Regions from separate parts of the Pseudoalteromonas sp. XMcav1-K genome, predicted to be linked through region 1. Evidence: predicted binding sites of a transcription regulator. Region 1 holds the regulator's gene; each other region holds the start of a gene.
What was found. Region 1 encodes ArgR, which controls arginine synthesis, uptake and breakdown. Its sites were predicted from a motif close to ANTGAATANNTATTCANT; they were not measured.
Positions count from the first base shown of each region.

Region 2: a site for ArgR is predicted at 2,526-2,543, ahead of ACHSBP_RS11470 (citrate synthase). Genes of this name have one in related genera too.
Region 3: a site for ArgR is predicted at 1,952-1,969, ahead of argC (N-acetyl-gamma-glutamyl-phosphate reductase). Genes of this name have one in related genera too.
Region 4: a site for ArgR is predicted at 2,316-2,333, ahead of gltB (glutamate synthase large subunit). Genes of this name have one in related genera too.

Region 1 is NZ_JBIPJE010000012.1:11,941-15,881, forward strand. It holds gene ACHSBP_RS00430 (ABC transporter ATP-binding protein) at 1-761, shown strand, start outside; gene ACHSBP_RS00435 (Dyp-type peroxidase) at 776-1,687, shown strand; gene argR (transcriptional regulator ArgR) at 1,728-2,195, opposite strand; gene mdh (malate dehydrogenase) at 2,483-3,421, shown strand; gene ACHSBP_RS00450 (DUF885 domain-containing protein) at 3,523-3,941, opposite strand, start outside.
Region 2 is NZ_JBIPJE010000043.1:257,712-261,652, reverse strand. It holds gene sdhA (succinate dehydrogenase flavoprotein subunit) at 1-1,533, opposite strand, end outside; gene sdhD (succinate dehydrogenase, hydrophobic membrane anchor protein) at 1,534-1,881, opposite strand; gene sdhC (succinate dehydrogenase, cytochrome b556 subunit) at 1,875-2,249, opposite strand; gene ACHSBP_RS11470 (citrate synthase) at 2,639-3,925, shown strand.
Region 3 is NZ_JBIPJE010000051.1:43,946-47,886, forward strand. It holds gene ACHSBP_RS20065 (ornithine carbamoyltransferase) at 1-15, opposite strand, end outside; gene argB (acetylglutamate kinase) at 24-785, opposite strand; gene argC (N-acetyl-gamma-glutamyl-phosphate reductase) at 778-1,794, opposite strand; gene argE (acetylornithine deacetylase) at 1,988-3,145, shown strand; gene ACHSBP_RS20085 (GAF domain-containing protein) at 3,142-3,941, opposite strand, start outside.
Region 4 is NZ_JBIPJE010000028.1:14,838-18,778, reverse strand. It holds gene gltB (glutamate synthase large subunit) at 1-2,105, opposite strand, end outside; gene ACHSBP_RS03610 (substrate-binding periplasmic protein) at 2,585-3,484, opposite strand; gene ACHSBP_RS03605 (Grx4 family monothiol glutaredoxin) at 3,561-3,893, opposite strand.

The DNA.
Region 1 (3,941 bases):
TTGCGTTTGGCTTACACAAAGAATCCTCGAGTGTACGCAACGAGCGTGTTAAAGAAATGCTGTCACTGATTAAGCTAGAGGCATTTGCCGAGCGATATCCTCACCAATTATCTGGTGGTCAGCAACAGCGCGTGGCCATTGCTCGCGCACTGGCATATAAACCGAGTTTATTATTGCTTGATGAACCATTTTCCAATATCGATCACCAAGTACGCTTTCAATTAATTGATGATATTCGCCGTATTATTAAAGATCAGCAAGTTTCCGCTATTTTTGTAACCCATTCCAAAGAGGAAGCTTTTGCCTTTGCTGATAAATTGGCGATCATGGAAGAGGGCAAAATTGCACAATTGGGCACAGCAGAAGCACTTTATCGCAAACCTGCGACAAAAGGTGTTGCGGCATTTTTAAGTGCTGGTATTTTTATCGATGCAGAAGCGACATCGAGCACTGAATTTAAAACTGAGTTTGGTACCATTACTTCACTTGAACCTGTTACCAATGACCAAAATGAAGTGTCAGGAAAAGGCTGTATATACTTAAAGCCTCAATATTTAACTTTAAGCGAAAACGAACAAGGAGTAGGCGAGTTTGTTGCGAGCCGTTTTGTTGGTAACCGCTATTTATGTCGTGTAAAACTAGGGCAACAAGAACTTGAAATTCCATGCGCGCAACATCAGCGCTATGCTTATGGTCAGCGATTAGCTATTGATGTTCGTCCGCATTTGGTTAATTATTTCGCTTATACTAATAACAATTAAGTAGGAAACCCGCTATGCCACAAGCGCAATCAGGAGTTTGTGCTGAAGCCAATTTACATGGTGTGCATTTATTTTTAAATGTATTAGATGGCCAAGAACTCAGCTTGTCGAAAAAATTGGCAAGTATTATTGATATGCAAGAGCGGTTTGATCACGAATTTTCAGAAGCGCTTGTGTCGTGTGTTGTGGCGATAGGTTCGCAATTCTGGCCACATATTTACCCCAGTAAAATGCCAAAAACCTTGGCAGGCTTTCCACAATTTGAACATATTGAGCATGCTACGCCGTCACGTCCAATAGATTTAATGATTCAAATTAGGGCAGATCGTCTTGATGTAGTTCATTTGTTTGTGATGGAAGTGATTGAATTACTGAGTGGTGATATTGAGCTGATTGACCAAGTTAAGTGTTTTCATTATTTAGATGGTCGTGACCTAAATGGCTTTATTTATGGTGTTGCCAATCCCCATGGTCGCAAAAAGCAGCTTGTTGCTTTAGTGGGGGATGAAGACGTTGCATTTTCTGCAGGCAGTTATATTCATGTGCAGCGTTATCGTTATGATTTAAAGGCATGGCAAGAAATCTCAAAAGCTGAACAAGAAATTGTAATGGGTCGAATGGCTAATTCTAACCAAGCGGTTAGCTGCGCTCCGGAAAACAGTCATAGTGCTCGTACAGAGCTTTACGATGACCATGGCAATGCATTATTTTTAAATCAAGGCATGCCATTTGCTGATATTAACCAACAGGGCTTTTTATTTATTAGCTGTGCAAACAATGGCTATGCGTTTCAAACGCTTCTCAAACACCGTTTAGGCTACATTGATGATAATGGCCCAGATATGTGGCTGGAGTTTGCGAAAAGTGATTTTGGTGCGGCATTTTTTGCACCATCAGTGAATATGCTAAGGGAGTTAGCAAGGTAGCAGAGAGTTCATCAATGAGGATGAACTCTCAAAAATAGAGTTACACGTTTTCAAATAAGTTTTTTACGCGTTCAAGCGTGACATCAATTTCTGAAATTTTTGCTGGCGCAATAAAAATCGTATCATCACCGGCAATAGTGCCTAACACACCGTCTGCTTTGCCAAGTGAATCAAGCAAACGTGCAATTAGTTGTGCAGCACCTGGGCTGGTACGAATGATGATCATCATTTCGTTATGCATAATATCAATTACCAGTTGGCGCAGCGGACTTTTCGCTGTCGGTACACCCATTTCTGCAGGTAAACAATACACCATCTCTTGTTTTGCATTACGTGTACGTACAGCACCAAATTTACTTAACATGCGAGACACTTTGCTCTGACTAATATTGTCAAAACCCATGTCTTTTAAGGCATCAACAATCTCGCCTTGTGAACCAAAGTTTTCTTCTTTTAAAAGGGCTTTGAACGCTTTAACCAGCGCTTCTTGTTTATCTTGTATTTGCATGTGAACGGGCTGTTTAACCAATTGATGAACGTTACCTTAAATTTTACACAAGTTAGGGTTAAATGCATTAATAAAATCGTCATCTTAATTCAATTAGAGTTGAATTAATCTCAATGAAAACGCGATTTTTTTAATTGATAGCGTTGTCAACTAATCTAGTCGGATAAAGTTTACAACTATGGTCGAGATTTATATAAAAAATACCTGTTTTATTTGTTTTTATGCGCACTTTTCATTATCTTTATGGCACTTTTTTAAATACCTACCTCTAATCACGGAGAATTCACATGAAAGTTGCAGTTTTAGGCGCAGCTGGTGGTATCGGCCAGGCCCTTTCTTTATTACTTAAAACACAATTACCAGCTGGTTCTGAGCTATCGTTATACGATGTAGCGCCAGTTGTTCCAGGTGTTGCTGTTGACCTATCACATATCCCAACTGCAGTTAAAGTTGAAGGTTTTGGTAAAGACGATTTAGATGCAGCACTTGCTGGCGCAGATATCGTAATTATTCCAGCAGGTATGCCACGTAAGCCGGGTATGGACCGAGCAGACTTATTCAATGTTAATGCAAGCATTGTTAAAACACTTGCTGAAGGCATTGTTAAAAACTGTCCTAAGGCGCTTGTAGGTGTTATCACTAACCCTGTAAACGGCACTGTACCAATCGTTGCTGAAGTATTCAAAAAGGCAGGTACTTACGAAGCTAACCGTGTATTCGGTGTTACAACGCTAGACGTTATCCGTTCAGAAGCGTTCATCGCTGAACTTAAAGGCGTAGACGTTGCTTCTGTTAAAGTACCAGTAATCGGTGGTCACTCAGGTACAACTATTCTTCCACTTCTTTCACAAGTTGAAGGTGTTGAGTTCACAGCAGAAGAAGTTGAAGCACTTACTCCACGTATTCAAAACGCAGGTACTGAAGTTGTTAACGCAAAAGCGGGGGGCGGTTCAGCGACACTTTCAATGGGCGCAGCAGCTGCACGTTTCACTCAGTCTTTAGTTAAAGGCTTACAAGGTGAAGAAGGTGTTATCGACTACGCATACGTTGCAATCGACGGTGGTGACGCTGCATACTTCGCACACCCTGTACGTTTAGGCAAAAACGGTGTTGAAGAAATCCTTTCTTACGGTGAGCTTAGCGCATTCGAAGAGAAAGCAAAGAACGACATGCTTGAAACGCTTAACAAAGACATTCAAGAAGGTATCGACTTCATCAACGGTTAATCGCGTTGAGAAAAGATTAAAAAAGGCCGCAATTGCGGCCTTTTTTGTTTTTAGCTATCAATAAAAAAGGCGCTTATTGCGCCTTTTCATGGTAAGAAACATTAACCTTGTTTGCTTGCAACCCAATCGTTTACAAAGCCTTCAAGAGTATTAAGTGGCACAGGACCGCTCTTAAGCACTACATCGTGGAATTCACGAATATCGAACTTTTCACCAAGTTGCTTCTTCGCACTTTCACGTAATTCTACAATCTTGATCATACCGATTTTGTACGCCGTTGCTTGTGATGGCATTACAATGTGACGCTCTACCATCTTAACGCCGTCTGAGGTTGCATTTGGCGTGTTATTTACGTAGTAGTCGATACCTTGTTGACGCGTCCACTTCATCGCGTGAATACCTGTATCTACTACTAAGCGACATGCACGCCATAACTCCATCGCTAAACGACCAAAGTCTGAGTAAGGATCTTCGTATAAGCCCATTTCTTTAGGCACCATTTCAGAGTATAAACCCCAGC
Region 2 (3,941 bases), on a different contig from region 1:
TTGCGTGTTGAACTCAGATGACTTGTCGTCAAGACGTGCGTGCTGTAAGCGTTCACGAATTTCTTTAAGCTCTGTAAGACCTGTTGCCATTGCATCACCTTCACGGAATACCGAGAAGTTAAGCTGCATGCATTTTTGTAGGTCTTTCTTGATCTGTACTGGGTCTTCACCTTGGCCTGGTTTAGAAGTTTCCCAACGATTGAAACGAGCCATCGCTGCTTCTAGATCAGATTCAGATGCGTCTTTCGAAATTTCAGCATCTTTTAGGTATTGACCAAGGAAGTTACCCGCTGCACGACCAAATACAACAAGGTCAAGTAGTGAGTTACCACCTAAGCGGTTTGCACCGTGTACAGATACACATGCAATTTCACCTACTGCGAATAAACCTTCAACTAATTTCTCATTGCCTGCACCATCTACGTTAATAACTTGACCATTAACGTTAGTTGGTACACCACCCATCATGTAGTGACATGTTGGGATTACTGGAATTGGCTCTTTTGCAGGGTCAACGTGTGCGAATGTCTTAGAAAGGTCACAAACACCTGGAAGACGTAGGTTTAGCATCTCAGCACCTAAGTGATCTAACTTAAGTTTGATGTGCGTACCCCATGGGCCTTCACAACCGCGGCCTTCACGGATTTCTGTCATCATTGCACGAGCAACAACGTCACGACCCGCTAAGTCTTTAGCGTTTGGTGCGTAACGTTCCATGAAGCGTTCGCCGTCTTTATTTAGAAGATAACCACCTTCACCACGACAACCTTCTGTAACTAGTGTACCTGCACCTGCAATACCCGTTGGGTGGAACTGCCACATTTCCATGTCTTGCATTGAAATGCCAGCACGTGTTGCCATACCAACACCGTCACCTGTGTTAATGTGCGCGTTTGTTGTAGATGCGAAGATACGACCTGCACCGCCAGTTGCTAAAACAACCGCTTTAGATTTGAAGTAAACTACTTCGCCGCTTTCGATATCAATAGCAGTACAACCAACAACGTCACCCTTGTCGTTTTTAACAAGGTCTAATGCGTACCATTCAGAGAACACATTTGTTTTGTTTTTAACGTTTTGTTGGTATAGGCAGTGAAGAAGCGCGTGACCAGTACGGTCAGCTGCTGCTGCAGTACGTGCAGCTTGTTCACCACCAAAGTTTTTCGATTGACCACCGAAAGGACGTTGGTAAACACGGCCATTTTCAAAACGTGAAAATGGTAAACCCATGTTTTCTAATTCTGTAATTGCTTCAGGACCTGTTTTGGTCATGTATTCAATCGCGTCTTGGTCACCGATGTAATCAGAACCTTTTACCGTATCGTACATGTGCCATTCCCAGTTATCTTCGTGGGAATTACCTAAAGCAACTGTGATACCACCTTGTGCAGACACCGTATGAGAACGGGTTGGGAATACTTTAGAAATAAGTGCACAAGTTTTACCTGATTCACTGATAGCCAGTGCAGCACGCATACCCGCACCACCGGCACCAATTACTACAGCGTCAAATTCTCTTGTTGAAATAGCCACTTACACACTCCAAAGAACAAAGAAACCAACAGCTACATATGCAAAAGCCATCAGGTTTAGGAAAAAGCCTAGGATTGCGCGCAATTTAGCGTTCTTAACATAGTCAGTTAGAACTTGCCACAAACCAATACGGGTATGAACCATCATGCAAACTAGCGCAGCTAAGGTATACACTTTTACTGCTAAGTTAGAAAATAATCCCTGCCACGCTTCAAACGTTACAGTTGGAGTAGTAAGAAAATACCCTAAGATAAACAGAGCATATGACGCTAATACAAGTGCTGTTGCACGTAATGATACAAAATCTTGTACACCGTCGCGTTTTAGAGATGCTTGATTAACTACCATATCCATACTCCTGCTAACACGGCTAATACAACCCATAGTGCCATTACAAACTTAGCACTTGCGTTACCTGAACCTAATTCTTCAAAACGACCCATATCCATTAGAAGGTGACGTACACCTGCAACTAAGTGATATAGAAGCGCGATTACCGCACCCCATGCAATGAATTTGGCAATGAACCCGGTAAACAGGCTCTTGACGAATTCAAAACCTTGAGGAGAAGAAAGTGATTCAGACCATGCCCAAATTACAAAAGATAAAGCGAAGAACAACGCCACACCAGAAATACGGTGCAGAATTGAAGCTTTAGCAGTTGCTGGCATCGAGATAGTAGATAAATCTAGATTTACAGGTCTTTGCTTTTTCACTGTTACTTGCCCATTGACTCTAAGGAGTCCAACTATTGTTGTTATAACCCACCAAAATATTGGTGGAACCATCAAAGCGAAATTTGCCACACAGCGATGACGAGTCGCAGTATGAAAAAACAGCATTCGCTCCAGACGAAAGGCATTCACGTTTTAGAATGCCTACCACAGTATATAAGACCATATGGCCTATTACAATTCTTGTTTAATAAGAGGTGCTTGCGAAGTAGCCATTGGTATAATATTTATTCGATCGAAGAATAGTTATCATCAATTGATGCATTTAAATTGACTTTCTTCCCTATTTATAAGTTAGAATAGATAGAATTTGCTTAACATCCGTATCAAAAATAACAAACTGGTTTGTTATATTTAAAGGAGATAATTAGATGGCAGACAAAAAAGCCACGGTCCATATTGATGGGCTAGATCCTATCGAACTTCCTATTTACTCTGGCACAGCTGGTCAGGACGTTATCGACGTTCGTACCCTAGGCAGCCATGGTTACTTCACGTTCGACCCGGGTTTCATGTCTACTGGTTCATGTGAATCAGCTATCACGTACATTGATGGCGCTAAAGGTGTTTTATTACACCGCGGCTACGCAATTGACGATTTAGCTGAACAATCAAACTATATCGAACTATGTTACTTACTATTAAATGGTGAGTTACCAAATGCCGAGCAGTTAGCTGGTTTTGAAAACGAAATCACAACTAACACTATGCTTCACGAAAAAATTGGTGCTTTCTTCCAAGGTTTCCGTGTAGATTCACACCCAATGGCAATGCTATGTGGTGTTGTTGGTGCACTTTCTTCTTTCTACCACAAAGATTTAGACATCACAGATCCAGCTCAACGTCATCGTAGTGCTGTTCGTCTAATTGCTAAGTTACCAACAATTGCGGCGATGTGTTACAAGTACAACATCGGTCAGCCGTTCGTATACCCACGCAACGATTTAAGCTATGCAGAAAACTTCTTACACATGATGTTCTCTGTACCTGCTGAAAAATATGAAGTAAGCCCTGTTCTTGCAAAAGCAATGGACCGCATCTTCATGCTTCACGCGGATCACGAACAAAACGCGTCAACATCGACTGTACGTTTAGCTGGTTCTTCAGGCGCTAACCCGTATGCATGTATCTCTGCTGGTATTGCATCACTTTGGGGCCCTGCGCACGGTGGTGCTAACGAAGCATGTCTAACAATGTTAGAAGAAATCGGTTCAGTAGACCGCATCGATGAATACGTTGCGAAAGCAAAAGATAAGAACGACCCATTCCGTCTAATGGGCTTTGGTCACCGTGTTTACAAGAACTTCGACCCACGTGCAACAGTAATGCGTGAAACGTGTCACGAAGTACTTAAAGAACTAAACATTGAAGATCCACTACTAGACGTAGCAATGCGTTTAGAGCAAATCGCACTAGAAGACCCATACTTCATCGAGAAGAAACTTTACCCTAACGTAGATTTCTACTCAGGTATCATTCTTAAAGCGATTGGTATTCCAACAAGCATGTTCACTGTAATCTTTGCAATGTCACGTACCGTTGGTTGGATCTCACACTGGGATGAGATGTTATCTCAACCTGGTCAGAAGATCGGTCGTCCTCGTCAGTTATACACTGGTGAAACAAAGCGTGATTATAAAGACGTAACGTCTCGTTAATCCTCTTTGAGTTTAA
Region 3 (3,941 bases), on a different contig from region 1:
AAATTGTTGAGTCATTGTTTTTCCTATGGCGTAATCTTGGTTCCCACATGCTCACCATTGAGCAATGCGATTAAGTTATCTGGCTTTTGCCAGCTCGAGATATACACGCCACGTCGTAAATGTTGAGCAGCTTGCAAGCTGGTATTTACTTTTACCTGCATGCCGCCTTTAATGACTCCCTCTTCGATTAATGTGCTGATATCAGCACTTGATAACTGATGTAATGGATTAAGCTTGTGATCTAATACAGCTTCTACATCTGTCATAAAAACAAGCTCCGCATCAAGCAATTGAGCGATACCAGCTGCTGCTTCATCGGCGTTTACGTTGTACCAATTGCCTTCTAAGTCAAAACCAATTGAACTCACAATCGGAAAACATCCCGCATTTAGCAGCGATTTAAGAATACTGGCATCGTTTTCAATGCAAGTACCAACTTGACCAAGGGCTTTTAGCTTTTGCTCACTAACAAGACCTGCTTCATAAAGGCTTAAACCAACAGGCTTAAAACCATTACTAATTGCCGCGCCCATTAATTGCTTATTTGCACAACCCGCAAGCGCACCGACAATGTAAGGCATTTGTTCACGCGGACTAATGCGCAGACCAAGGTGCTTTGACGTAACAAAGCCCGCATCGCTTAACCAGCTATCTACTAATGAGCCACCGCCATGCACTAAAATAAATTTGTCTTTTGGCTTTTGATGAAGCACATCAATTAACGCTTTTGCAGCATCAATATTATTTAATACCGCGCCACCTAGCTTAATTACCCAATTAGCCATGATTCACTCCTTGAAAGCCACTATGAGCAGGCAGTCCTAAAGTTAAATTAATACATTGCAGTGCTTGGCCTGACGCGCCTTTAAGTAAATTATCAATCGCAGAAATAACAATAAGTTGGTCACCCTGTAACTGCCAACCAATATCAACAAACGGCGTGTTCTCAACACCTTTAATTGATGGAATAACATCGCCAAGTAAGCGAATTAAAGGCTCATCAGCAAGCACCTGATATGACTCAGCTATTTGCTTTGCAGTAGTGCCTGGTTTTACTTTGACATAAATAGTTTCAAGAATACCACGTTTAAAATTGCCTAAATGCGGTGTGAACAACACCTTGTGGTCAAGGTATTTTTCAATTTCAGGGCCATGTCTATGATTAAATAAACCGTATGGTTTTAAGCTCACTTCGCAAAAATGCGTTGCCACATTGGCTTTACGCCCAGCGCCAGTAACACCAGAAACCGCATTGATAATCACAGTATCATCAGTAAGTAAGCCGGCTTGTTTTAATGGTTTAAGCGCATTTAGCGCAGCGGTTGGGTAACAACCAGGTACTGCTACTAACTGTGCATTTTTGATTTGATCTTTTTGCCATTCAACAAGACCATAAACAGCTTGTTCTAATAGCTCAGGGCTAGTGTGTTTAAAGCCATAATAGGTTTCATAGTCATCATTTGATGACAGACGAAAGCCTCCAGATAAATCAAATACTTTTTTGCCCATTGCTAAAAACTGAGGGGCAAGTTCGACACTGACTGAATGTTCTGTGCATAGGCAAATGGCATCGGCATTTTGTTCGATTACTGAAAATGCCTCACTATTTAACGGCGCTATTTCACCTGCAACAATGCCATTTAGTTCAGGATAAAGACTAGCAAGCGATTTACCTTTATCTAAGCTATTTTCAGACACATACATACCCACTAACTTTAGTGAGTTATGTAGAGAGATTAATTTGGCAAGCTCAGCACCTGAGTAACCGCTTGCACCAACGATAACGATATTCATATTTTTTCCAAAAAACTATTAAGGGTATAAAGACAAGTTTTCAAAAAGTGTTATCGTCGTAAAATTGAGTTCTGCATGCTGTTAGTCTCGGTACTAATTATTTCAAAATAATGAATTGAAATGCAGAATAAACCAATGTAAATTTATATTCAACTTTTTTGCATAATTATTTATTAAATATTTTGAGGTAATCATGTCGCAATTACACTTTCTTGATATGTATGGTGCACTTATTGCTGCACCGTCGATTAGCGCAACGGTGCCATCACTCGACATGAGTAACCGCGAAGTCATCAATTTATTGGCAACTTGGTGTGAATCACTTGGCTTTGCAGTCGAAATTACAGAACTTGATAATAATCTGGGAAAATACAATTTAGCGGCAAAGTTAGGTACGGGTGAAGGCGGTTTAATGCTGGCAGGACATACAGACACAGTGCCATTTGACGATAGTCGTTGGCAATTCGACCCGTTCAAATTAAGCGAACAAGACAATAAGTTTTATGGCTTAGGCAGTATCGATATGAAAGGCTTTTTTGCTTTTGTTTTAAATGCATTACAAGAAATAGATAACGATACTGGACTCGCTAATCTAAAACAGCCTATTACAATTTTAGCGACCGCAGATGAAGAAACTACAATGGCTGGCGCAATTGAAATCGCCAAACAGAATAAACTAAAGCCGGCTCGTTGTATTATTGGTGAACCTACCGACATGGTGCCTGTTTATACTCATAAAGGACATATGTCGACGGCAATTCGTGTAACAGGTAAAGCAGGTCATAGCTCTGATCCTGATGCGGGTTTAAACGCGATAGAAGTCATGCAGCTTGTGATTAGCCAGCTATTAAAACTAAAAGAAGACATAAAGAATAAATATTCACTAACAGATTTTAAAATACCCTACCCAACTTTAAACCTTGGACACATCCATGGTGGTGACAATGCCAACCGCATTTGTGGTTGTTGCGAGTTACATATTGATATGCGCCCAATTCCCGGCATTAGTATTCCAGAACTTCAAGCAATGCTGTTGCTGGCGGTAGCGCCGATAAATGAGCAATATCCAAACGCGGTGGCGGTACATGATTTGCACGAACCTATTCCCGCGTTTTCAGGCAGCACCGATAGCAGTTTAGTAAAACTTGCTGAAAAACTGTCAGGTGAAAAAGCACAAGCAGTAAACTATTGCACCGAAGCGCCTTTTTTACAACAACTCGGTTGTGAAACAATCGTAATGGGTCCAGGCTCAATACAACAAGCCCACCAACCCGATGAATTTTTAGCGATGGAAAAAATAAAACCAAGCCAAGAGATGATTAAGAAGCTTATTGTCGCATCCTGTTTCTAAAGCCCCTCGCCTTGCTCATGCAGCTTAATAAAGGCGTTAAAGATCAGCTCATCAATATCACAAAATGGTGAGCTGTCGATGACACCTGTTATTAACTCAATAGGGCTATCATGGTGCACGTCAAAATCAACGTCATTCATTTGCGTAATCAAACAATCAAGTAGCTCTTGCGTATTATGTTTGTCCGCATTACTTACTAGCGCAACAAATCCATTTTCATCATAACGGGCGATTAAATCAGTCGCTCTAAATGTGGTTTTGTAAAGTTCAGCTGTTGTCTTTAAAATAGTCGTATACTTCTGTCGATCATGACGATAACTAAGCAGCCCTTTCATAAACAAATACACTACCGAAACTTTAAGATTTAATTTTTGACACACCTTTAAACTAATCGGCGCTAATAACTTAAAACCAACTTTGTTTGATAACCCTGTTACGGGGTCTGTGGTATTTGGTAATTTATTTACTAACTCAAGTTCCACAAGTATCGCAAGCTCTTTCAATAAGGCAATATCGTCTGTATTAAAATTACGAGGTTTGCTATCAATAATGCACAAGGTACCCAAACGGCATCCATTTTCATGCTCAAGAGGGATCCCCGCATAAAAGCGAATATTCGGCTCGCCCTTTACCAACGGGTTATCTGCAAAACGCTCATCTGCCAACGTATCTGTAACAACCAATGCTTGATCACTCAAAATGGCATGGCCGCAAAAGGAAATATCACGCGGTGTTTCACTTGCCGTTAAACCAACACAAGACTTAAACCACTGCCGCTCTTTATCAACTAACGATA
Region 4 (3,941 bases), on a different contig from region 1:
CGATACGCCAAGGTCACATCGCGATACGATTTTTCGATGATGCCGGTGTCTACCATTTGTGTTAGCGTTTCATACGCTAAATATGGGTAGATAGCGGTAGCGCCAAAGCCGAGCAATACTGCAAATTGATGTGGGTCACGACAGCTTGCTGTTTCAATAATAATGTTAGTATCACAGCGTAAGTTCTTACTCACTAAACGACGTTGCACCGCACCCACCGCCATCGCAGCAGGGATCGGTAAGGTGTCAGGCGTTAAACCCTTATCGCTTAATACAATCAATACCGTACCTTGACGCGCTAACTCTTCCGCTTGGTCACATACGTTTTCAATTGCCGATAACAATGAGTCATCTTTATCATAATTAATCGACAATGAGGCAAATGAATAATGCGCCTGATCTGCAGAGAGCAACTGACTCATATCAGAGTAAGTCAATACTGGCGATGAAAACTGCAAGCGTTTTGCGTGGCCTGTTGTCTCGTTAAATACGTTTTGTTCACGACCAATACAGGTAGCCAGTGACATAACATGATTTTCACGTAATGGATCAATTGGCGGGTTTGTCACCTGCGCAAACTTTTGACGGAAATAGTCATACACTAAACGCGATTGTGACGACAGCACGGCAAATGGCGTGTCATCGCCCATTGACCCCGTTGCTTCTTGGCCTGAGTTACCCATTGGGCGAATAACTTGGTCAAGTTCTTCATTACTGTAAGCAAACTGCTTGTGGTAAATCGCCAGCATATCATCGTCGTATTCACGTTGGCCGATAAGGTCTTGCTCGTCAATTTCCTCTAGTGGTACTAAACGTTTTACGTTTTCAGTTAACCACTGCTTGTAGGTATGACGCTTTTTCAAATCTTCATCGATTTCGCACGATTGCCATACTTTGCCATGCAATGTATCAATAACGAGTAATTCACCCGGCCCAACACGGCCTTTTTCTTTAACCTCGTCAGCAGAGTAATCCCAAATACCAACTTCTGACGCTAAAGTAATATGATTGTCTTTAGTAATTACATAACGCGCAGGACGTAACCCGTTTCGGTCTAAGTTACACGCGGCAAATCGGCCATCCGACATTACTAACCCTGCAGGACCATCCCAAGGCTCCATGTGCATTGAGTTAAAATCATAAAAAGCACGTAAGTCTTCATCCATCGCTCGGTTTTTCTGCCATGCAGGTGGCACTAGCATGCGCATCGCTCGGAAAATATCCATACCACCCGCTAAGAATAGCTCTAGCATATTATCTAGGCTTGAACTGTCTGAGCCCGATTCATTTACAAATGGTGCCGCGCTTTGTAAGTCAGGCAGTAATGGTGACGAAAACTTATATGCGCGCGCTCTTGCCCACTGGCGGTTACCTTCGATAGTATTAATTTCACCGTTGTGTGCAAGGTATCTAAATGGTTGTGCCAACGGCCAGCGCGGTTGCGTATTGGTAGAAAAACGTTGGTGGAAAACGCAGATAGCAGATTCCATACGCATATCGGCTAGGTCAAGGTAGAAATTCGGCAAATCTGCCGGCATCATTAAGCCTTTATACACCGATACTAAGCCTGATAGGCTCGCAATATAAAAATGATCATCGTTAATTTGTTTTTCTATGCGACGGCGTGCGATGTATAAACGGCGTTCTAAATCTTTTGGACGCCAGCCTTCTGGCGCTGAAATAAAGACCTGTTGAAAATTCGGTAATTGTTCTAGCGCAATCGGTCCTAGACTTGCTGGATTAACGGGCACATCGCGCCAACCAACCAGTTTTAGCGTTTCTTTTTCTAGTTCTTCACTAATAATCTGTTTGTTGTGCTCTGCGATAACTGGATCAGGACTTAGGAATAACATACCAACAGCGTAGTTTTTACCTAAGTGCCAATCGTTTTCAGCGGCAACAGCACGGAAGAAACCGTCTGGTTTTTGCAATAACAACCCACAGCCATCGCCGGTTTTACCATCTGCTGCAATACCACCGCGGTGTTGCATTCGGTCTAACCCAGTGATCGCTGTGCGAACTAATTTGTGACTCGGCTGACCTTCAATGTGCGCGATAAGGCCAAAACCGCAATTATCTTTTTCTAATCTCGAGTCATATAACATGTTGGACTCCTCCCTTGCTACAGCTCAAGTGAACAAAACAGTTGTGATTGACGGAAGTATTGGCATGACCGTATCGAAGTTTTATGACAGTTCGATAAGTAATAGCGATTTTGTTAACGCGAAACAAAGGTTGCTAATGTTGGTACGTGCCGTGTGTTCACTTGCGCGATTCTCAAAATTAACCAAGATATTGGTTAGAGTCAACCAAATTGTGAATACATATTCAGGTTGTTGAATATTTTTCACTTATACATAAATTCAACAAATTTGCCGATAAAAGCCTCTAAACTGGGGTTATCTTGGTTATAGGATCTTATTGACACCGGTATCATATTAACACCATGTAAATAAAAACAACTCTCAACTGTAGTTTACGTAAACGTAAGCTATTCATGATTTTGAATATTTATTCATGGTAATACCAATTAACCGAAAACCCACTTTTTAAACTTGAATTATCTTGTACATCAGGCAGGACGCTAGTTTGCGGGCGCACACTTTCCAGCGTTTTGTTGAATGGTTTTAATCGTTCCGCCTTGCTCAAACTCTGATAGCTTGGCATTAATTTTAACTTGCAGCGATTGCCACATTGCGTTGCGTTTACTTATAGCATAGTAAAAATCATTATATTGAAAGGCGGGTTCAATGAATTTAATTTGATTTTTGTCACCTTGCTCGTCGTGACTTAATAGGTAATCGACCACATTGGGATCAGCAACAATGTAATCTACCCGACTCGCCAATAAGAGTTTTAGGTTTTGTTGATCATCGCGCGCTTGAATTGCATTAAAAAAGCCAAGATCAAGGTGCTTATCAAACTCAGGGGTATTTTGATACCCTCTTACAACGCCAATTCGTGCCCCTTGGATTGACTGAAAAGTGCCATCATACTTTGCTTTATAATTTTCACGGCTCATTAGCCCAATTAAGCCGCCTGCGTAAGGAGTCGATAAGGCTAAATTGTTGCGTCTAAAGCTATTAGCTATTACATCACTGGGGGCGGTCACTTCTATAAAGTATTCTGGAAACAAAATATCAGCCTGCCCTAATTCAGCCATGCGTACCGAGCGAGCCCAAGGAAAAAACTCGACACTAATACCAAACCCAAGTTCATTAAATAGCGCTGCGGTAAGTGTAAATACCCAACCTTTGTCACATAAATTACGGTCAATGTATGGCGGCCAATCAAGCGTTACTAAGCTTAATTGCTGTGGTAATTCACGAGCTATTTCAAAACGGTTGGCAGAGGGCTGATTAACGGTGATCGTTTTAGTTTGTTGCTGATGTTGATATGAAAGTTCAAATGATTTTGCAACGCTCTCTAAACTCAATAAAAACAGCGTAACAACGAGAGGAATATAATAAGGTTGAAAAGTCATACTAAGCTTAAAACATCATACTAATGATTTAAGCTTAGCAAAAATACCACAAAATCAATTACTACTTAACGTAATATTATTCTGCTTCTTTATTTTTAGCGGCTACTTCAGTGATTAAAGGTTGTAGTTCACCGCGTTGGAACATTTCAACAATAATGTCACAACCACCAATTAGCTCACCTTCAACCCATAACTGTGGGAACGTAGGCCAGTTTGCATAAGCTGGCAACTCTGCACGGATATCAGGGTTTTGAAGAATATCAACGTATGCAAATTGCTCACCACATGCCATTAAAGCTTGTGACGCTTGAGATGAAAAACCACAGCTCGGTAATTTTGGAGAGCCCTTCATATAAAGTAGAATTGAGTTTTCTGCGATCTGTTGCTTAATCTTGTCTAACGTTTCCATTTACTACCTCGACACCTTTTGGCGTAATTTATCTTTGTTTAGCAATTC